DNA from 2 places in the Phormidesmis sp. 146-20 genome. Region 1 is predicted to be linked to the other one. Evidence: predicted binding sites of a transcription regulator. Region 1 holds the regulator's gene; the other holds the start of a gene.
The links. The regulator NtcA, encoded in region 1, controls nitrogen genes in cyanobacteria. The targets are predictions, from matches to a motif close to TTTGTANNNNNNNNTACAAA.
Positions count from the first base shown of each region.

Region 2: a site for NtcA is predicted at 7,673-7,692, ahead of ACKFKH_RS24340 (replication restart DNA helicase PriA). Genes of this name have one in related genera too.

Region 1 covers NZ_JBJPHT010000021.1:14,420-25,814, reverse strand. Annotated here, with positions in the region: gene ACKFKH_RS17490 (cation:proton antiporter) at 69-1,514, opposite strand; one part of gene ACKFKH_RS17485 (IS1 family transposase) at 1,708-2,032, shown strand; one part of gene ACKFKH_RS17485 (IS1 family transposase) at 2,032-2,399, shown strand; gene ACKFKH_RS17480 (carbon-nitrogen hydrolase family protein) at 2,441-3,253, opposite strand; gene ACKFKH_RS17475 (hypothetical protein) at 3,431-3,592, opposite strand; gene ACKFKH_RS17470 (hypothetical protein) at 3,972-4,445, shown strand; gene ntcA (global nitrogen regulator NtcA) at 4,505-5,176, opposite strand; tRNA gene ACKFKH_RS17460 (tRNA-Gly) at 5,691-5,762, opposite strand; gene ACKFKH_RS17455 (hypothetical protein) at 5,917-6,414, shown strand; gene ACKFKH_RS17450 (alpha/beta fold hydrolase) at 6,506-7,396, shown strand; gene ACKFKH_RS17445 (tetratricopeptide repeat protein) at 7,617-8,702, shown strand; gene ACKFKH_RS17440 (hypothetical protein) at 8,772-9,029, opposite strand; gene ACKFKH_RS17435 (hypothetical protein) at 9,062-9,292, opposite strand; gene ACKFKH_RS17430 (ATP-binding protein) at 9,932-11,395, shown strand, end outside.
Region 2 covers NZ_JBJPHT010000040.1:47,651-59,045, reverse strand. Annotated here, with positions in the region: gene ACKFKH_RS24395 (aldo/keto reductase) at 1-710, opposite strand, end outside; gene ACKFKH_RS24390 (SDR family oxidoreductase) at 749-1,474, opposite strand; gene ACKFKH_RS24385 (nitroreductase family protein) at 1,533-2,201, opposite strand; gene ACKFKH_RS24380 (hypothetical protein) at 2,300-2,704, opposite strand; gene ACKFKH_RS24375 (Spx/MgsR family RNA polymerase-binding regulatory protein) at 2,741-3,127, opposite strand; gene ACKFKH_RS24370 (ABC transporter ATP-binding protein) at 3,390-4,136, opposite strand; gene rlmN (23S rRNA (adenine(2503)-C(2))-methyltransferase RlmN) at 4,281-5,327, shown strand; gene ACKFKH_RS24360 (pentapeptide repeat-containing protein) at 5,412-5,786, opposite strand; gene rpsU (30S ribosomal protein S21) at 5,864-6,052, opposite strand; gene ACKFKH_RS24350 (RNA recognition motif domain-containing protein) at 6,197-6,502, opposite strand; gene ACKFKH_RS24345 (2OG-Fe(II) oxygenase) at 6,690-7,325, shown strand; gene ACKFKH_RS24340 (replication restart DNA helicase PriA) at 7,407-7,586, opposite strand; gene ACKFKH_RS24335 (DUF4230 domain-containing protein) at 8,028-8,729, opposite strand; gene ACKFKH_RS24330 (WD40 repeat domain-containing protein) at 8,924-9,934, opposite strand; gene ACKFKH_RS24325 (hypothetical protein) at 10,148-11,395, shown strand, end outside.

The DNA.
Region 1 (11,395 bases):
GGAATATATTTTTTCGGCGATCGCCTGTCCGTATCTTTACGCAAGCGATCGCCGACTAGTTTCACATATCAGGACTGTGGACGATCACCCACCGCGTCTTCGATCAGCCCTTCAACCGCCGAAACTTCGCCCGTCAAGCCTTCTGAAGACGCTTCTTTAGAAAACACGACGCGCAGCAGGGGAGGTGCAATAAATGTGGTGAAAATCACCATGACCACGATCGCCGCCTGCAATGACTCCGACAACACGCCGCTAGTCGCCCCAATCGCCGCAAACACTAGCCCCACTTCGCCTCGCGGAATCATCCCCACGCCGATCGCCAGTTTGTTTAAGTCTGGCTGACCCCACAGCGTAAAGCCCGTCACGACCTTGCCTGCGATCGCCACGATGATGAGAAAGGTCGCCATGATCAAGCCTTCCCGATTGCTGGCGACAAACGGATTCAAGACGCTCACATCCGTGCGGGCACCGACGACAACAAAGAAGATTGGCACCAACATATCGGCGATCGGCTCGATCTGTTCTCTCAGTTCTTTACGCTTCTCGGTATCGGCTAAGATTAGCCCCGCCGCAAATGCGCCCAAAATCGCCTCAAGCTGAATCACGACTGCAATGTAAGACAGCAAAAACGCAAAAACCAGGGAGACAATCAGCAACTGTCCACGAGTCCTCAATCCGTTGACCAGCGAGATCAAAAACGGATTGAGCAACAGTCCCAGCCAGAGACTCCCGACCAAAAAGACTGCTGCACTGATAATCAGATAGACAATGTTGCCTACCTGCACTTCGCCTGTTTTAGCTAATCCTGCAACCACCGCCAGCACAATGATCCCTAGCACATCGTCTAAGACAGCCGCCCCAACAATGATTTGACCTTCTTTAGAACTGAGCCGCTGAAGCTCGGACAAGACTCTCGCTGTAATGCCAATGCTGGTCGCCGTCAGAGCCGCCCCCGCAAAAATCGCTGGAACTGCTGGAACCGCAAAAATCGTCATCAATCCCGCTGTCCCCATCGCAAACGGCAGCGCCACCCCAACGCAGGCCACGATCGCCGCCTGTGGGCCCACTCTCAGCAATTCTTTGAGATCTGACTCTAGCCCAATCTCAAACAGCAAAATCACAACGCCAATCTCTGCCAACACCGAAATTACTTCACTCTGGGCAGCAAAGGTAGCATTTAACTCAGCAGGACTGACGTGAGCCGACATCTGAAGCATTTGCATGATCAGAGATCCACTCGCGTCGCTTCCTCCGGTTGAAAACACTAAAAGATGGAGGGCAGAAACCCCGATCGCGACTCCTCCGACCAACTCTCCCAACACCGGAGGCAGATCAATGCGGGCGCAAATTTCTCCCCCAAGTTTGCTGGCTAGATAGACAGCGACCAAACTCAACAGCACGCCTGCCAGCACGAGAGAAGGATTTTCAGTCTCGGCGGCAGTCGCCAAAATCGGAGGGATGACAAAAACAGAATCGTAAATAGAAGCCGTTATCCAGGCGAAGGGATCGATCATGGTTCACTCAAAATCGTCCCTTCCAATGGTACAAGCTTCTTTACATTGTGGAGTGAGGAGTGAGGACTGAGGACTGAGGACTGAGGACTGAGGACTGAGGACTGAGGACTGAGTGAGACAAGTCAAAACCCATTCAGAACTCATTCAAAAGTCCGGCGTTGCATAATGGAGGGATGAATGAGGGTATTGTACTATGCAGTGTCGATACTGTGGGTCTACTGAGGTTCGCCAGAACGGGAAACGACGAGGCAAGCAAAATCATATCTGTCGCGCCTGCGGTCGCCAATTTATTGAAGGCTATGACCCACCCAAAGGCTACAGCGAGGAAACCAAGCAGGACTGCTTGATGCGTTACGTCAACGGCATGGGATTTCGCGCGATTGAGCGCTGTACTGGCGTGCATCACACAACGGTGATTTATTGGGTCAAGCAACTCGGACAGCAACTGCCGGATGCCCCACAGGAGTCGGAGATTCCAGAGGTGGGAGAACTCGACGAACTAGAAACCTTTGTCGGGTCAAAAAAAACAAAATTTGGATCTGGACAGCCGTGAACCATTTCCGGGCGGGCATTCTCGCTTGGGTGGTGGGAGATCACAGCGCAGAGACGTTCAAACCCTTGTGGCAGATTGTCTGTTGCTGGCATTGCTACTTCTATGTCACCGATGGCTGGAAGGTTTATCCCGGTTTTATTGAGGAAGGCGACCACCTTGTGAGCAAGACGTATATGACGAGAGTCGAAGGCGAGAATACCCGATTACGTCACTACTTAGCTCGATTGCATCGCAAGACCTTGTGTTACTCCAAGTCGGTCGAAATGCTAAAGCATTCGCTGCGATTGCTCCTCCATTACCTAAAGTATTGGTCAATACCCGTACTCACTTGATTCATCCCTTTGTTCAGCAACGCCCAAAAGTCCTTACTGCTTTAGACAAAGACTCGGTGTTGGAGAGAGGGCATTTGGCGGCGGACTTGTTCGAGACGGGCGGGTTCGATCGCCGCGATCGCTACTCCTGGTGTGTCGCCTGCATCTGCCAAAATCACGCCCCAGGGGTCAACAATCATGGCGTGACCGTGGGATTGACGCAGCGTATTGTGTCGTCCGGTTTGAGCGGGGGCAATCACATAACAGGTATTCTCGATCGCTCTCGCCTGTAGCAAAACCTGCCAATGATCTTTGCCCGTGTGTGCCGTAAACGCTGCGGGGACAAACAACACCTCTGCTCCCATCTGTGATAGTTGACGATATATTTCTGGAAACCGCACGTCATAGCAGACTGACAGCCCCAGGTTGCCTAGTTCTTTGGTCGGGTAGACGGGCGGCATTCTCAAGCCAGCAACGACCATCGACGATTCGCGGTACGTGTTGCCGTCGGGCAAATTGACATCAAAAAGATGTACTTTTTCATAGCGAGCAATTTCCTGACCATTGGGGGCGACCAGCAAGGCGGTGTTGTAGACTTTACCGTTGCCAACCGGGACAGGGTAACCGCCGCCCAAAATCGTGACTTGAAAACGCTGCGCCATTGTTTTGAGAAACTTTTCGCTCTCTTGAGCAATTTCCTCAGACTGGGCTAGTTTTGCCTGCTCGTCTCCCAAAAAAGAAAAGTTTTCTGGCAACCCAACCAGTTCCGCTCCTCGACGCACCGCGAGATCGATTAGTTCTTCTGCCTGCGCCAGATTCTTGTGTAAATCGGGCAGACTATTCATTTGAATTGCAGCAGCCAGGTAAGACTTCATGGGTTTAGCTCAAAATAGCGGGTAGGTAGAAAAAGCATTTTAAATCTTGAGCCGTCCCCTAATTGCAAGAAAATTTTGCAGATGTTATCTAACAAAAGCATCAGGCGATCGAGACTCTCGACCTATTCATACTTTAAAGCCACAGAAAACCCATTGATCCCTGCTTTTTGTTTTGAGTTAAGCGTCTCCTTTGACCAACGTCCGGATTAGCTGCCAACCTGTCCAGCCGATCGCTGAAACCAACACTACCAGCATCACCAGAGACAGCGCTGAAAAAGGAGCAATCAGCATCATCAGCAGCAGCCCCAAGAGTAAAATCATCACGATCGAATTGTTCACAACGAGCGTCTCCCAAATTAGAATCAGGCTCAGTCTAATCAAGAGAGCTAACTCAATGCCTCTAGCGATAGCAGCATTTCTGTCGCATAATTGTTGTGAATATATGAAGAAACTTTTTGATTTATAGTCTTTTGCAAATCTTCTGAAATCACTGAATCTTCTCAATGCGTTTGGGCTAGTGAGAATCGCAAAATCAGAAAGCGATCGCCTTCTTTTTGACCAGATTGAACCATAAAAGTTTGCGCTATGATAGCGAAGCTATTCCCTTGGATAGAACCCTTTGATGGTAGGAATCTTTAGCCATCTAGCGCAGCCTCACACAAGGGAATCAACGCTCAATCATCCATCCCTTTTGGAACGCAACCCCGGTGAGAACCCTATGGAAGAGTGGCAAAAAGATTTTTCTGAACTGTTAGAAACGATCGCGGATCACATCGAAGGCTTCTTTGTTGAAGTGTCGAGAGAAGTGACAGAAGTGGTCAACGTGTTTGTAGAGCTTTCTGACGAGCTTTCGGCACAGGCACAAAATACCTTTACAGATGAGATTGACCAATACATTAATGAGCTAGTCAACCCCGTCTTAGAAGCCTATTTTGGGTTTGAAGGCATGGTCGGAGAAGCTGCCCAACCGATGATGCAAACTGTAGAACCGCTGCTCAACCAACACCCCATCTGTGTCGGCTGTCGTCACTATCATGGGCAAGCCTACAACGGCAACGTGCTAGTCTGCGGAATGCACCCCTACGGCGTGGGAGAAGGACTAGACATCTGCCCTGATAAAGAATTGACCCGCTGGAAGTCACCCTACCTCAATTCAGAAGGTCAGTTTCTATTTAGAGAAGACGATTGGTAATAGGCGAGGTGTGAAGCCTGAAATTTGTACGCCTTCAGGCTTCGCCGACTGGCTAGCGATCAGGTAAACTGCTGACTCAAGGTGACTGGATTGTGGACAGTGATCTTCTTTTTGTGAATAGAGATCATTTTGTCCTGTCGCAAGTCTCCCAGCAGACGAGTCACGGTCACCCGCGTTGAGCCGATCGCTTCTGCAATGGCTTGATGAGACAGCTTGAGGTCGATCGTGATCCCTTCTTGACTGGGCAGGCCAAAATCGCGACAGAGAATCAGCAAGAAACTCACCAGACGCGACCCCATATCTCGATGCGCCAGCGTTTCGATCATCATTTCGGTTTGTAGAATTCGAGACGATAGCCCTCGCAGCATCAGCAGACAGAGTTCGGGGTTGTCTTTGAGTGCTTTTTCAACCTGCTCAATTTGAACAGACAGCAACTCAACCGATGTGAACGCAACCGCATGATAAAAGCGATCGGCGCGTTGCCCGGTGATCAGTGACAGCACCCCAAACACGCTGTTTTCTCGCAGTAAGGCAACCGTAATCTCCTCACCCGCCTCATAGACTCTCGAAAGCTTGACGGCACCTTTGACTAAAAAATAAACTCGCTCTGCGGGGTCGCCTGGAAAGAAGATCGTTTTGCCTCGCTCAAACGTCTCAACGACAGGTGGAAAGGCACCGCCCCCAATCTGGCGAAATAATGCTGCAAGTGGTCGCTCTTTGGTCACTACCATGTTCCTTGTCGAACTCGTGCTCTTGAACTCTCTTGATTGACCTGGCAACAGTTTTTACTTAGCTGTCAGCTGATCTGTAAGAGATTGATGACTTTAGAACACTTAAACTTACTCTTCAAGCAGTTTTTGTGCTCGATACTACACTATTCTGCCAGGTAGTTGAATTTTTGCAGGAATTGAGCTAAGTCTCTAACAATTGCTTAAGGTTTGAGCTTAAATTCGTCGTTCATCCGAAGATTTTTAAGATCTGTCACCTATTTTAATCAGGCTGGAAGTCAATAGATTAATCAATAGATCGATTCAAAGATCAATTCAGTAATAAGTTTGTCAAAAAGTACGTTGTGAGTTGAAGATTTCAGAACGATGACCGTGTTGAAGAGCGGTATTACCCAGCGTCAAGGAGCTTAATTTACCGAAAGCTCTAAAGACTTTTAGGGTGCTGCCCTTTAGTCGAAGACATTCAACTCTTACATTGAGAATTCGTCAGTCTGAGATTAAAAAACTTTAGTTAAAAAGCGGGTAACGCGATTCGAACGCGCGACATTCACCTTGGCAAGGTGACGCTCTACCACTGAGCTATACCCGCAAAATTCGGATAAGTTCTACTATTGCAGATACTCATAGAGATGTCAAGCCTGAAAAACCAAAAAGCCGGAAATCAGGAAATCGCATCGCTTCTCAGCATATAGGATGTAGAAGGATGAAAAAAGAACATCCATACTCCTTACTTCCTACTTTTTATGGTTCAATACACGCTTGCTCAAAGTCCCGAAGTCATTCTCACGGTCTCTGGTAAGGATTCTGCCAAAGCTCGCGAGAAGGCAATGGATCAACTGATGGAACTAATGGATGACGGCAAACTGCCCACCGAGCTAACGGATGGCTTTGGGCCGCAGCACTTTATCGAAATTAAAGATCAAGGCGCGATCGCTTCCAGTGATGAAGATGCCCTCAATCAAGCCGTTCAGGTTCTTAGCAGTCTGGCAACCCTCAAACTCAAGGCTCAAGAATCACGCTCTGAAGCGCTGCAAGTTCGCGAACAAATCGACATTCTCTTTACGGATGAGCTAGTCAGCGAAGAAGAAATCAACAGCCTCAAAGAAGGCTTCAAGGTTCTCAAAACCTATGCTCAGACCAACATGCGCTACCGAGAAGCCCGTTCTCAAGCCGAGACCGCTCGCGTTGTTCTTGACCAGGCGCTCCAGTCGCCATCAGAGCCAAAGAAATCAGGAAAGTAGGTGGCTTTAACTCAGAACGCGCTGGACGCTGAAAATTTAGACGTGAAATATTATGATGGAGAAGTCTTAAGAAAACTTCACAAAACGAACCGTGACAGTAGAGCAACTTCCGACTCCAGCAACTTTTGAGCGACAAACTTGGGAATGGCAAGGGCATCAGATTCGCTATGTATCTATGGGGACAGGCCAGCCTTTGGTATTAATTCATGGATTTGGGGCCTCAATCGGACACTGGCGCAAAAATATTCCCGTTCTCGCTGAGGCTGGCTACCAGGTGTTTGCTCTCGATCTGCTGGGGTTTGGCGGTTCCTCAAAGCCTGAATTGGACTATAACCTGGAGATCTGGGTCGAGTTGATCCGCGACTTTTGGGCCGCCAAGATTCAGCAGCCTACCGTGTTTGTCGGTAACTCGATCGGCGGTTTGCTCTGTCTGATGCTGTTAGCCGAACATCCCGAAATCTCGGCTGGGGGCGTGTTGCTCAATCCTGCTGGAGGACTCAATCATCGACCTGAAGAGTTAAATCTGCCATTGCGGATGATCATGGGTACTTTCTCAAAAGTTGTGAGTTCTCAAGCGTTTGGGCCGTGGCTCTTCGATCGCGTCCGTCAAAAAGCTCGAATTCGCAACAGTCTCAAGCAGGTTTATCGCGATCCTGATGCAATCACAGATGAGTTAGTCGATCTGCTGCACGAGCCGTCTTGTGATCCGGGTGCCCAAAAAGTGTTTGCGTCGATTCTCTCGGCTCCGGCTGGCCCTCGACCAACGGAATTGTTTCCTAAAATTAAGGTGCCGCTGTTGGTGCTGTGGGGCGAAGCTGATCCCTGGACACCGATCGCAGGCGCTGAGATTTATCGATCGCTCACTGACACCCATGATGTGCAATTTGTCGGCATCCCAGATACGGGGCACTGTCCCCATGACGAACGCCCCGAAGTCGTGAATGCCCAAGTGTTGGAATGGTTGGCCCAGAAAAAACTCTGAGGACGACACTGAGAACTTTATAAAGACGGATGCGGGAGGTGAGCGTATTTACGGATTAGCCTTGTCAGAAAAAAAGTTAGCCTCGGAACCAATAGGCTGATCAGATTTGAGATTGCAGGCTGGGGCAGACAAAACGCATCTCTAACCCTGCAACATTCGATCTGCTGAACCCTCAGTCTTGTTGGAAGAATTCAGCAAAGCGAGTTTAGAGGCGTGTATTATGAGTGACCGGAATCAAGCACACGGTCAAATGGAGAATGTGGGAGACGATCGCGAAACCATTTCTCCAGACATTCAGCCTTGCGATGCGACCCTGATTCAATCAGCAGACTTTCGTAAATCAGAGGCCGATCGCTTGCTCAGAGAGGGCATCGAGCAGCATCAAGCGGGACAGTTTCAACTCGCGCTTCAGCGACTCCAGCAGGCCCAAGCGATTTATTTGGAGATTGATGATCAGCAGGGCGTTGAGAAGGCTTTGGGCAGTTTGGGAATGGCTTGCTATAGCGTGGGAGACTATGCTGAGGCGATCGATTATTCTCAACGCAGTCTGGGCTTGGCTCAAAAAATCAAAAGCTACCTCAGTAGCGTCAAAGTGTTGGGTACGCTGGGCAATGCCTATCGTCACCTGGCAGACCACCCCAAGGCGGTTGAATATCAGCAGCAAAGTCTGACCCTGGCGCGAGAAATTCACGATCGACGCGGAGAGATGGCTGCGCTCAACAATTTGGGGCTGGCTTACAAAGCATCTGGTGATCATCAAGGTGCGATCGACTGTGAGCAGCAAGCATTACTGATCGCTCAAGAACTTGCAGATCGGCACGTCGAAGGGCAAATTCTCAAAAATCTGGGAAATGCCCACTATGCGCTGGGAAATTATGACCAGGCGATCGACTACTACAAACAGCGATTGAGACTGGCCCAAGAGATTGACGATCGTCGTCTAGAAGGTCAGGTTCTCAGAAATTTGGGCAACGCCTTTTATGCAGCAGGCGATCACAAAAACGCAATTTTTTACAATCAACAGCGGCTCTGTCTGGCACAAGAAGTGGGCGATCTCCGAGCAGAAGAGCAAGCTTTGGGAAGTTTGGGCGTTTCTTGGGATGCGCTGGGTGAAAGCACTCAAGCCGTCACCTATCACGAACAGCGGCTGACGATCGCTCGCAAGCTTCAAGACCCTCGCCTCCAAGAACAGATCTTAGGAACGCTGAAGGTGGCTTACTATGCTCAGGGCGACTATGCAAAAGCGAATCAGTACACCGAAGAGCGATCGGCGCTGCTAGTTCTTCGTCAGAGTGAAGAGAGATGAAAGAATTTCAGGAGTGACCATCCTCAGCACAGTTTTCTTGACGGTGTTCTTGACGTTTAAAAGACGAATTTATTGACCGACGAGCAATTGGACTTCTGATGGCGCAACTTTTGTGTAGGCCTCCGCTGTCGGAATCAACGCCCAACCTGCCTGTCTTAGCTTTTGGTAAGTTGTCCAACCTTTTGACGCACCAGGGACTTGTAGATCTGGGACGCGGTATTGCGGAAAAGCGGTGTAAGGCATCCAGGGCTTGAGGGGCTGTTCTCTCAGATGTAAGATTTTGTTTCCTGACCCAAAGCCTGCCAGCCAGCACATTTGTCCAGTCATATTAGTTTCTCCTTACAGGTATATTTGTCATCTCACGCTGTCGGTTCGTCAGAGCGTCTGGGCTTTAGTAGCAGCCAGCTTGTGAGAAAGAACGCCGCCGTCAAAATCTGGAGCAGATCCAGAGGGGTCACCCAGGGATGAGAGAAAGCGGTTGCGCCTCGCTCGATCGCGCCAAACAACCAAGCAGGAATACACAAAATCCAGATCCACCGCTTTAAGCTGGTCAGCAATTCACTCACTTCAGGTGTGGGTTGATTGTTCATGGGGGTCACCAATTTCGTCAGACTAGAGGAAACTGTCTGCTGTCCATAGCCGTCTATAGAAGGTTGAGTTTCGTCCAAGTTGGGTCTAACGGGAGCGCTGAGAAGAACTTCACAGGTTTGCTATCCCGTTACGCCTAGAGTATGTAACTCTTTATTAAAGCTCATTGATAGATAGGCAGACTTATGCAGATATCTTCATTCTTCTGAAGAGAGAGGCGCTCTTTTCGAGTTACCCGCAAGCGTCTTGGATCGGACGGTGTGAGCAATCCGTCAACCAGGCAAGCGGCTTTATCTCAACGGGTAACGGTTGACTTTCTGAAATTTTCTTCATCATGAGCCGATCCCCGAAAAAGCGCTGAGGGAATTTACCAAAAATGTTAATTTTGCGTTGGTCATCAGGGTAACCTCTAGACATAGGAATCCCTCCCTACTTAAATCGAGACTGCCTCGATCGCTGACCTCATTTCTTCTATTACGTAGTTTTACCCTTGTCTCAGGGATGTTACGGAAAAACGTTCAGAAACTAGCAATTTTGGCAGATTGCAGCTAGATATAAGGGGTCAGATCGCCATCAATGGCTGCCGAATCACAGTAGTCAATTTTACCGATTCAATACCGATTCTTCTCCCAAATGTCCCTATGACCTCCTTCGTGACTCCAGAGATTTCCCTTTACGAATTGGCAGCCAGTTCTGAGCAAACGCCGTTTGTGCTACAGACCAGCCCGGTCACCTTTAAGTCATTGGTGAGCAGCCTGATTGATTTGCTAGTCGAGCAGCAGATTTCGGCTTCAATTTGGGCAAAGATGCCTCGTGGGGAAGCCTGGCAAGCTGAAATCGATCGCTATCGTGAATCTGCAACGCCACCCGAAGCTGTTTACTTATTTAGAAATCAAAAAGAAGACGCTGCTGAAGAAATTGCGGATAGCCCTATGGCAGACGATGCGGGCCATGTGACTCACGAGCATCCGGCGCTGTGGCGATCGCTTTCTGAGAGTCAGCTTAAGCGAGATTATTTTTTACTGATCTGGTCAAAACAGTTTTGTGGTCTGCTGGTGGCTTATCGCTCAAGACCTCAATTCATTCGAGTGGAGGGCGTTGAGGCAGGTTTGTTTGACACGGCGCAAGAAGAACCGACGGAGAAAAAGCAGTCGTTGTCTGTGTTGCTGTCGATGGAGCCACAGACGATTCGCGAGTTTCTCGATCGCCTGACTCAGTTTGTAGACAGTTCGGATGCGGCAGTCTGGGAAACGCTAATCGCAACGTCTCAGCCTTCTAGCTTGAATCCGGGTCTGGTCGGGCAATTATTCACGAAGCAAATTCAGCGTCAAGAAGACCTCTGGCAGCGGGCGACCACTTATCGCAAACAGGCCGAAATGGCGCACCTGCTGCAATTGCAAAATGAGGAGCTTTTGAATGCAATTCGACTGAAGGATGAGTTTCTCAACAATGTGGGGCAAGAGTTGAGAACGCCGCTCACCAACATGAAAACTGCTCTGACGCTCCTCAATTCGCCCAGTCTCAAACCGCCCCAAAAGCAGCGATATATGGATCTGCTGGTGAAGGAGTGCGATCGCCAAAGTTCTCTGATTACCAGCCTGCTCGATCTGGTGAGTCTGGATCAAATGGCAGAACAAACCACCATTCAAGCGCTTCGACTCAGCGATGTGGTGCCAGGAGTGGTCAGCACTTATCAACCATTGGCAGAAGAAAAGGGCGTTCGGCTGGCTTACACCGTGCCCGAAGAGTTGCCGCCTGTCTCTTGTCTGAATACGTGGCTCAAGCAGATTGTGATCAATTTGTTGCACAACGGCATCAAATTTACGCCGAGAGGCGGCCAGGTTTGGGTACGGGCCAAGCAGCAGGGTGACTATGTGCAGCTTGAGTTTCGCGATACGGGCATTGGGATTGCGCCGAGTGAGATTCCCAAGATCTTCGATCGCTTTTATCGAGCCAGACAAGCGGTAGAAGAAGATTCGGGGGGAGCGGGGTTGGGGCTGACGATCGTTCAACAACTCTTGCTGCACTGTGGCGGTTCGATTTCGGTTAAGAGCAGACTGAGTGAGGGTTCGACGTTTAATGTGTTGTTGCCAATTTTTCGCCCA
Region 2 (11,395 bases), on a different contig from region 1:
GAAGACATATTGGGATTGCTTAAGCGTCCGTCGGCAGGTTCGGGTTTGTTGTATTTGCCTGTTAAAAGTCCGCCCGCTAAAGGACTCCAAGCCGTCACGCCAATATCAAACGCCTGCGCCATTGGCAGCAAGTCGCGTTCGGGTGTGCGTTCTTTGAGGGAATATTCGATTTGCAGTCCGATAAAGGGAGTCCAGCCGCGCAGATTCGCGATCGTGTTGGCTTGAGAAATAATCCACGCAGGCGTATCCGAAATGCCAATGTAAAAAATCTTGCCCGATCGCACCAGATCATCAAAGGCACGCATCACTTCTTCGACGGGCGTTGTGGAATCCCAGGCATGTAGCCAGAGTAGGTCAATGTGTTCGGTATTTAGGCGTTTGAGACTCGCTTCGACGGCTTGCACCATGTTCTTGCGGTGATTGCCAACGGCGTTCATTCCAGCGTTGCCCATATTGAGCGAATACTTGGTCGCGACGACCCATTTTTCACGATCGCTGGCGATAAATTCACCGACATATTTTTCGCTCGTGCCATTCGTGTACAGGTTAGCGGTATCGATAAAATTGCCGCCCGCTTCGCCAAAGGCATCAAACATTTTTCGACTTTCTTCATACGAGCCGCCCCACCCCCAATCTTCACCAAACGTCATCGTGCCGAGACAGAGTTCAGAAACTCGTAAACCACTGTGTCCCAAAAGTTTGTATCGCATCGTGACCTCTAAAGTAATGAGTTTAGGAATGAATCAGACTACATGAGCAATAAACCACCATCAACTGGTAAAACAACGCCAGTCGTATAAGGATTTGTCATCAGATAAATAACACTTTGAGCAATGTCTTCCGCCGTCCCGACTCGACCCACTGGAAGCGACTGCTGCATAGACGTGAGCATAGAATTGTAATCGGCTTCGGGAAGGCTATCCCACACGGCAGTATCGACGACACCAGGAGCCACGACATTTACACGAATGGGAGCCAACTCAACCGCCAGCGATCGTCCCAGGGTGGCGATCGCTCCATTTACTGCGGCCAAAACCGCCATTCCCTCTTTTGCTGGCTTGAAGGCAGACACCCCCGAAAAGAAAGTGATCGAGCCAGTCGATGAGAGTTTGGGAGCGGCGGATCTGGCTGCGTAGAAGTGGCCCCAAAATTTATCAAAACTGCGCTGTGCTTGCTCGGTGGTCAACTCAGTCAATCGTCCTCGACGGTCAAGTTCGTTAGCGGCCGCTGTAATCACCAGATGATCGAGGGTGCCAATCTGAGTAAATAATTGGACCACCTCAGATTCCTGAGTCATATCGACTGCAAAGCTTTCGACATTGCCGAGAACGGTCGCTTTTGCCTGATTGAGCGTTTCTGACGATCGGCTACACATGACCAGGTTTGCGCCTTCACGGGCGACCGCATGAGAGACGGCCAGCCCAATTCCAGAACTCGCCCCAATGACCACCACTTTTTGATTTGCAAGAGACACAGGCATTCCTCACGGAGACGTTTGGAGCCATTCTACAAAGGATCGAGCAGAAGCAGGTTTAGCTGCCGTAGGGGTTGCTCAGGCGATCGACGAAGACATTGTGACTGACGGGGTAGCGACCCGGATCTTTGCGGGGTTCTGCGGCAAATCCAACCGGGATGACGACGGCGATCGCGATGTTGGGCTGGTCGGCTGCCCCGATCACCGCTTTGACCTGATCTTCGACCCAACCGTTCATAAAGCAGGTCGCCAACCCGTAACTTTGGGCTGCCAGAACGAGATGCGTTGCAGCGATCATGGCATCTTTGACGGCGTACTCTCGGTTCTTTTCGCCCAGGGCGGACTGAAACTGTGGGATCGCGTCTTGCAGATATTCCACCGCTTGAGGAGTCAGGTTTCCGAGTTGAACCGCCGTTTCGTAGAAAGCTGTCCGGTCTTCTTTCCAGGCATCCGAGTCAGCAGCAAACACAAAGGTGACAGGGGCTTGGGTGATTTGAGGTTGTCCCCAACAGGCGGCACTCAGGGCGGCTTTTTGAGCCTCATCTTGCACCAACACAATTCGCCAACTTTGTAGATTAAAACTACTCGGAGCGGCGATCGTCAGGTCTACCAGTTGATGCAGTAGGGCTAGAGGAATTTCGTCTGGCTTAAAGTTTTTGATGGCTCGACGCTGAACGATCGCGGCCGCCACATCAAGCGGGCCGGATTGAGAAGTGGGAAGGTTCATGAGTTGCTCCAGGGGATTGTGAGTTGAAACTGACTGATAGATGCGATCGGGTCTACACAAGTATTAATTCACAATTTTAGATAACCTGCCAAAGAAAATTAGCTGACCAACTGGGTAACTTTAGCTTGCAGCATCGCCACCTGGGGGTCACGTTGAATGGCCCGATAAAGCTGTCGCGCTCCCAGAGTGCCTGTTTGAGACGGTTGCAGGAGCGATCGGGCTTCGTCGATCAGTTGGTTGGCTTGGGCGATCGTCATCGGTTCTTTGGCGCTGGTGGCTTCGTCGATTTTGACGATCAGTTGCGAAATGGGACGCAGCCAATTAAACCATTCATGCTCGGTTACAAGCTGAAAAAATTCGACGTTGGTTTTGATGCGCCCGTGAAACTGTTCATAGACAACCCGCTCTGAGTCGAGCAGTGCTTTGTGAAGGTGCAGCATTGCCAGACGCAGTTCTCGGAGTCGTTGGAAGGGTAAATCAAGCGATGAAGGAGTTGAAGACATCAGACTGTGTTGCCCGCAAAAACTTTCTTCATCTTGTCATAAATTTTTAAGCGTCAGCTTCTCCAAATGCTCTGATTTGTCTGGAAAACCGACCAGCAGCGCAGTCTCTTGTCTGACAAACAACGGGCGTTTGAGCAACATGGCATCTTGAGCAAAAGCGGCGATCCACTGGTCATCTGTCCAGGTTTGTTTGTCGTCTGCGACCCCTTGCGGGTAACTCGAAGAGATCGCTCGATAAGATTGCCCAGAGGTATTTCTCATGGGTTTGCTGCCGAGGGTTTGTACCCAGTTTGTGATTTGTGCTCGATCGGGTGGATGATTTTTGGTGTTGATAAATTCAAATGCGATCTCATTTTCTTGCAGCCATTTAAGTGCTCTTTTGCAGGTGTTGCAAGTCGGAATTCCGTAAACTTTCAGGGTCATGAGTTCGTGTGAATGGATGATTTTCAACAAGGGTCGAAGATTGAATTAAACCGGGCGAATGAATTTGCAATTAGAACAGAATCCGCCTCCGCAGGTTAAAGCATTCTCTCAGAGTCGTTCTCAGGATGGTGAATTCAATAAATCCAGAAGTTCAATCAATTTGCGGCTATCAGCACGAAACCTACCAAGTTAAAGCGCTTTTCTGGTCTGTGAGGGCAGACTTCGTTTTGGTGAGCGGTTTTATTTGAAGGAACTTGCGAAGCTAATCGCCCGCTTGAGTGACTGTCAACTGCCCATCTTGAACTCTGAGCACCCGATCGGCTCGTCGCGCAATGTCAGGATTGTGGGTGGCCATTACCAACGTCTTATTGGTCGCACGAACCAGATCTAGCAGAATCTCTAAAACGCGCTGTCCGGTTTCTTCGTCGAGGTTTCCGGTGGGTTCGTCAGCCAGCACCAAAAGGGGACTGTGCGCCAAAGCACGCGCGATCGCCACCCGCTGTTGTTGTCCACCAGAAAGTTTGTCTGGAAAGGTGTCTTTGCGATCGGCGAGTTCGACCTGTTCTAAAAGCTTCATCGCTGACTGTTGAGCGACCTGCGACGATCGCCCCGCTAATTCTTGAGGCAGCGTTACATTCTCTAAGACGGTCAGCGTCGGAATGAGATTGAAGAATTGAAACACAAAGCCGATTTGGTCTCGACGTAAAAGAGTGCGCGATCGTTCGTCTAGCTCAGTCACCGAAACACCATTCACTTTGACAACTCCTGACGACGGCTGATCGATGCCGCTAATCAGGTTGAGCAGAGTGCTTTTACCACTCCCACTGTGACCCAGCAGCACCACAAATTCTCCCGGCTCAAAGGTGAAACTAACCTGATTGAGAACCGTCCTTTGCATCTCCCCTTCTTGAAAGGTTTTGCTGAGATTCTCGATTTGCACCAGAGCGCCTCCGGTGGGCGTAGAAAATTCTGATGATGAAGAGGACTTTGACCCCGATTTCACTGTCATGTTAGCGTTCCACTGATTAAACCTTCATAAATCTTAAACAAATTTGGTCAGTTCGATCGCGCCTTCTTGAGTCCATCTCGATTTGGGAGCCGTCGATCGCGGATCTCAGCTTAGAATAGGAATTCCCCTTATCTCGATCTCGCCGTGATCCAGCAAATTGAGCCATCTGTCAGCCACAAGCCATTAGTCGGCGCATCCCTTGCAGAACTGACCGATTGGGTGCAGCACCATCAACAACCCGCTTATCGATCGCGGCAGCTTCACCAGTGGATTTATCAAAAAGGGGCGCGATCGCTGACGGAGATTTCTGTGTTTCCCAAACAGTGGCGCGAAAATTTGGCGGAGTATGCGATCGGGCGCTCCAAGATTCACTATCAGGCAAAGGCGCTTGACGGCACGATCAAATTTTTGCTGCAACTGCGCGACGGGCAAATTGTCGAAACCGTGGGCATCCCGACTGAGAAGCGGCTGACGGTCTGTGTGTCGTCGCAGGTGGGCTGTCCGATGGCGTGTGATTTTTGTGCGACGGGCAAGGGCGGCTTTACGCGCAATCTAGAACGTCACGAAATTGTTGATCAAGTGCTGACGGTGCAAGAAGTGTTTCAGCAGCGAGTTAGCAACGTTGTATTTATGGGCATGGGCGAACCGTTGCTCAACAGCGACAATGTTTTGGGTGCGGTTAAATCGATTAATGAAGACATTGGCATCGGTCAGCGACTGATCACCATCTCCACAGTCGGCATTCCCGGTAAAATCCAACGACTCGCCGACCATCACCTGCAAGCGACCCTTGCTGTCAGTCTTCATGCCTCCAATCAAGCGCTACGCGAACAGTTGATTCCCAGTGCCCGCCAATATCCGCTAGAAGCGCTCCTCGACGAATGCCGCGAATATGTCAAAATCACCGGGCGGCGCGTCACGTTTGAATACATTCTGTTAGCCGGATTGAATGACTGCGAAGACCATGCGATCGAGCTTGCCAATCACCTTCGAGGCTTCCAGAGTCACGTCAATTTGATTCCTTACAATCCGATCAGTGAAGTTGACTATCAAAAACCGGATCAGCGTCGCATCCAAACCTTCGTCAATGCGCTCAAAAATCGACATGTTGCGGTGAGTGTGCGGCGGCCCCGTGGATTAGAAGCAGACGCAGCCTGTGGGCAGTTGAGAGCCTCCAAGACGGGCGGTTAGAGTCGTCGCTAGTCTCCCAGAATTGGCGGCTTGGAAGTCAGAAGTGCCTGGTAACGAAGCGAAACCCCTTTGTCGAACTGACGCTCAATAGGCGATCGAGTCCTCAATTAAGGAAGATTGCACTTGGCTCACCATAGAATTTTCACCCTCTGGCATAACGGCACCGCGCAGATGAGCCTGAGTTAGGTTTGCATCCTTGAGATTGGTATCACTCAAATTAGCATTCGTTAAGTTTGCCTTAGTTAAATTGGTTTCGGTTAAGTTTGTCCCGGTCAAAATGGCATTTGTGAGATTTGCTCGACTTAAATTGGTGCGAGTCAAATTTGCTTTGGTGAGGTTTGCTCCAGTCAAATTAACGCCACTCAAATTTAGATTTCTCAGATTTGCGGCCATCAAATTCAGGTCTTTAAAGTCTCGTTGTCCGGCGTGATATCGACTCAAGAATTCTTTGGTATTCATAGGAAATTGGGGATGAGGAATGCAGGATGAATTTTGATTCGCGAATCAGATTTTAGAGCCGCCCTTTTGACCATCACCTAATAGCGAAACTTCCGCTTACGTTGTTTGTGCATGGCGAGGGTTTTGCGTTTTCGCTTCTCGATCGGAGTCTCAAAATGTCGATGTTTTCGCATGTCTGGAAAGATGCCTGCTTTAGAAACTTCTCGTTTGAATCGGCGTAACACGGACTCAATCCCTTCACTTTCACCAGGAGTCACTTGGGTCATCCGATTTCCTCATTAAGTTGGCTGATCCGGGTAAGAGGGCACGAATCAAAATCCGAAATCTAACCTCTCCCATCTCCATAAAAAAAGGGCAGACTCTTCGTCCACCCCCAAGACTTTAGAGTAGAGTGCTCTTGGTCTTAATCCTTAATAACGACGAGAAGAACCACCTTTGTTGCCCCAGCTTCCGCCACCTGAAGATCCTCTTTCTTCGCGGGGTTTGGCTTTGTTGACTTTGAGATCGCGACCCATCCATTCAGCGCCATCGAGGGCTTCGATCGCTGCGGTTTCTTCGGCCTCGGTGCCCATTTCTACAAATGCAAAGCCGCGCAGACGACCCGTTTCACGATCGGTGGGAAGCTGTACACGTTTGACATCGCCATACTCAGCAAAAGTCCGCGTGAGATCGTCTTGAGTGACCTCATAAGAAAGGTTACCAACGTAAATAGACATGGAGTATCTCCAGAATCAGTGAATGTAGAGAGTAGATTCGGAGAAACGCTTAAAAAACGGATTACACGGCCGAAAATAATTCCTAACCAACAATCTAACACAAGATTAGGGATCATACGGTTGATAAACTAGATGTAATAAAAGTAAACGTCTCTCATTTTGTCATTTAACGCTTGATTGAATTGCTGTGAAATACTATCGCCAACACTCCAATGCCTTTCCGGTTGCTTACTTGAATGATCTTCGTGGAGAAATTTCAGCTTGTCCTTATTTTGCACTTAACAATTTGAATCGTGATTTTGTCAATACAAAGGGATTTTCTGTGGTATTTCAACAGTCTGGAAAAGAAAAAGTTGAGCGAATGTTTCCCTTTTTCAAACTTTATTTAGACCTGGCGCTTCAGCCCGATTGCAATGCGTTTTATCTCAATCCGTTGCTTCTCAAAGAAGGGTCACGGGTCGATCCTCATATCGATCGCTCCCTACGGTCTTATTGCAAGACAATTCTGCCCCCTGCGATCGTCAGCGTTCTTTATGTGCAGGTAGTTTCAGACTTGCAGGGCGGAGAATTGATCTTACGAAATCACAAGCAACAAGTTGGGCAGATCAAACCTCAAGTCAATCAGCTTGTCCATTTTCAGGGCGACTTAACTCACTCGGTCAATGCGGTCAAATCTACCGGAACTCGGCTCAGTCTGGTTTGCGAACAGTACTGCTTGAGTGATACCGAACTGCAAGAAATCCCCGAATTCACAGTGGAGTCAAGAGTTGTGGGAAAGCGAGCGCCTGCTGGTATCTCAAAGCGATCGAAGTCTGAGCCATAAACATTTCAGAACAATAGACAGAGGGACGGACTCTTTCTTTCATCCCTCATCCCTCATCCCTCATCCCTCATCCCTCATCCCTCACCGCCGCGCATAAATCCCAGGGGCGTAAGCCTCGATCACTTTGCCCGTCTTCGCGCAGGTGATCATCAAATAATCACAAGTGGGGCACTGAGTACGGGTCAGGTGATTACTTTCGAGGTGGTGACGCTCGGCGTGACTGCCACAATTTGGACACCGAACTGTTTGTACCGTTTGCATTTTAAACCTCAGCAATTTTCAAAAAGTTGAACTTGAGAAAGACGATTTCACCCAAAAATGACCCGTCTGAATTGTCAAAAACAAAAAATGTATCTAAAACTACTGAGTCAGGCGACTTTCGTGAAAGTTTATTCTGTGTTGACCTCTTTATTATGATAAGTATTTATGCCTTATGTCAGCAATGTTTATATTAATTTTAAGATTGAAGAATCCTGGGGATCACCTATCAATAGAGTGATCCCCGAATTTATAGTCTTATGATCGCTTCTCAGAATCCACTGACTAAAAAACAGTTATTTAGAGAATTTCTCAATCTTTAACGGAAAGAATACCTACAAATACTTACTTTTAGAATCTAAAAGTCTTTAATATTACTCAGTGTATAAATCTTAAATAGAGTTAATACGCTCAGAACTGAGTAAACTTTTTGACTCATTAAGTTTAACGATCGCTCAAAGTTGGCGGCTGAGTTTCGATGACAACTTCCTGAATTCCTGGCACTTTGACCAGTTGGGTGACGACCAGTTTTGCTCGATCGTTAGCTCGTTGTAGCACTCCATCGGTCACAGCCGCCGCCTGAATTTTTTTGAGCGCTTCCTTCTGGGCCAGGTCTTGCAGCACAGGCGCGACATCCGGCCCCAACCCCAAAACTCCCCGGTTGTAGTCGTAAACTTTGGAGCGATTTACGTCAATTTTGCTGTCTAACACACGAGGCGGCGGTAATCTTAACTTCAACCTTTGCCCCACAACCTGCACATCTTCAGGCTTTAAAGCACTCAAATCTACGCCCGCCCGCACCTCTCCGTAAGCAATGTAGAGAAGTTTTGTCGTCCCCACTACAAAGCCGCCCACTGTCGCATCCTGCTGTGTTGGCACAACTGCTTCCATTGTGAAGACCGCGGTCGTCAACTCGCTGGCATCTCGAATCTGCTGAATAACAACCGATCGCGCTTCTACCTTCGGCTCAGGCTGAGGATTGCTAAACAGCGTGCCCACTCTACTAAAGAACTGATCGCCTGATCGCAAAACGCCGATCGCGGTCATCGTCCCCACAACCAGCAGGCTACCCGCCACAATCAGCCCCAGATTTTTGAATCGCACAAATCCTTGAGTGCCCCGTTTCTGGCGATCTTTTTGCCGCATTCTCTCGTGCCTCTTACGCCAATCACAGGGCATTGTAACTGTTTAGGCTGAGATTTAGTGTCAAGTGGAGATGTAGAATTTGGTGGAGATTAAGCAATGGACGCTAGACCTTGGACGCTAGAAGACGTTAGAAACTTTGAGGCTGTTTGGTTTAATATCCAGAGTCCCAAGCCCAAATCAAAGCCTTCTAGCTATCACAATTCTTCATCGGGTCGCCACACTCGAATGCCGTCACTGCCACTACTGACGATCGTTCGCCCTCCTAGCCCAAACTCGACCGATACGCTACTGTGCCAAGAGCCTCGTAGAATACCAGAGAGTTGTTCGTTGTCGAGCTGCCAGAGTTGCACGGTTCCACCCGTTCCGGTGGCCAGCGTCACGCCATCAGGACTCAATGCCAGATCAGATGCGCCCGAAGAGAACGTGTGTGTCAGGTCTCCCGATCTGACATCCCACTGCTTGATGCGACTGCTGGCTGTTAGTAACGCTTCGCCATCAGGGGTAAAGAGTAGCGCTGTCAAATCACCTGAATTGAGGGTGTGCAAAAGTTTTTGAGTTTTTAGCTGCCAGATTTGAGTTTTGCGATTTCCGATCGCGAGTTGGGTTCCGTTGGGGCTGTAGGCGATCGCGGTCACGGGCTGATCTCCCAGACTATCGATCCATTGGCGAGTTTCTACATCCCAAAACTGTACGCCCATCCGACTATAGGAGCCATCCGCCCATTTAGAAAGTCGGCTGCCCGTCGCTAGTGTGCGACCATCGGGACTAAAAGTGAGACAAGTGACGCGCCCAGTGTAGAAGGTCGCCAAAAGTGCGCCCGTTTTGAGGCTCCACAACTTGACGCTGCGATCGAGGCTGGCGCTCGCCAAAATTTGACCATCGGGACTAAACGCGATCGCGCTCACCCAATCTTTGTGCCCTTTGAGCGTGGTAAACCGTTCGGTTTGCAAATCCCATAGATAGATGGTCGATTCGCTGGTGCTGGCCAAAAGCTTGCCATTGGGACTGGTGGCGATCGCCGTGGTTTTCTGACTAAAGAGTAGTTTAGGTTGTCGATAACAGAGAATTCCCGCTTCGTAGGCAGAGACACAGACGCTTTGGGGCAGACGGGCAGCAATACTTTGACCCAACAGGAAATAGGAAACCGTCAAAACTGCGATCGTTGCAACGACTCCTAAAATCAGCCACCCACGTCTTTTAAGCACGTCTGTCTGTATTTCTCAATAAAAGAACCTGAATCTGAGCGATCGCCCCCGTATCTAGAGGATGGACGCTTTCTCAAAAAACCATCAATGGTAATCGATCGTTTTGCGCTTCCCAAAGTTAACCGATTTGCTGCAAAAATAAGCCTCTGTCACGGGTCAGATTATGTCACTTTGGCCAATGTTATATTTATATAAAATTATTCAAAAAACTACGTGAAGAAAGCAGGAATATTGACGGCGAGTGCTTTATTCTGCGCGACTTATTTGAGCGTTGCTCTCGTTAATCTGGGGTTAGATAAGTTTCACTACATTTTGGCGGGTGGAAAGAAATTTGCGACTTTTTCGAGCCTGGCCAACCAAATTGAGATCGGAGGCACCTATCTTGTGCTGGCGGTTCTCTATCTAATCTGGTTGTTTGACGACTCGCGATCGACGGCCCCCTCTCATTTCTTCACCCTATTGCGAAAGGCAGCCACTTTTCTTTTACTTGCTTTTATCGCTTATCCGCTGGGGAATGATGTCTATCTTTACCTCCATGCGGGGCTGATGAATCTGAGTCATGCCAACCCATTTTTGGTGAGGGCTGGGGTGTTTGTATCCGAATTGTCTCCCTTTGTGGATTGGGGACAAACTTCGACCTATGGGCCTGTTTCTCAGTTCTTTTTTACACTATCGGCCGCAGTTTTATCGCTCGATCCGATTCTCAGCGTTTACAGCTTCAAAGCGATCTGTTTGGGATTTCATATTCTCAACGGCTACTTAATTTGGCGATCGTTGCCGATGAATTCTCAAGGAAATTTGAGCCGCGATAAAGTCACGATCGCTTACTTAATCAACCCCCTATTGTTGATGGAGCAGATTGCTTCTGCACACGTAGATGTTTTGGTGTCTACGAGTCTAATTGTGTTAGCAGTCAGTCTGCTGCGACAGCACTATTGGGGAAGCTTTGTGGCATTGTGGGCGGGCTTTCTCTCCAAAACCATTCCATTAGTTTGGATGCCTCTGGTAGCTGTTTTTTTGATTCGTCAGCGTCGTTGGCAAGCCTTAATTAACGCAATAGTGTTCTCAATAGTCTTGATCGCCTTGTTATCGGTAACTGCCTTTCCTGAAATTCAAGCCTGGAGCAGTTTGCTTAATCCGGGTGTCGCTGGCCAATATCAGTCGTCGCTGCATACGATCGCTAAGTTTGGGCTAGATCTCGTGAGAATTTTTTCTCCTGAAACGCTGACGCTTGCCCAACAGCAGGTTATTCTTCTGGGAGTTGTCCGGGTGACTCTCGCAGGATTTGCGGGGTTTTATGCCTGGATACTTTGGCGAAGTTGCCGACGCTGGGAGGACACACCGCTGCATCTAACCGAGGATATTGGCTGGGTCACGCTCGTTTTGTTGTTGTTCGCTACGCCCTGGTTGATGCCTTGGTATGCCTCGATCGTGTTGACGATTGCTGCTCTGATTCCTGCT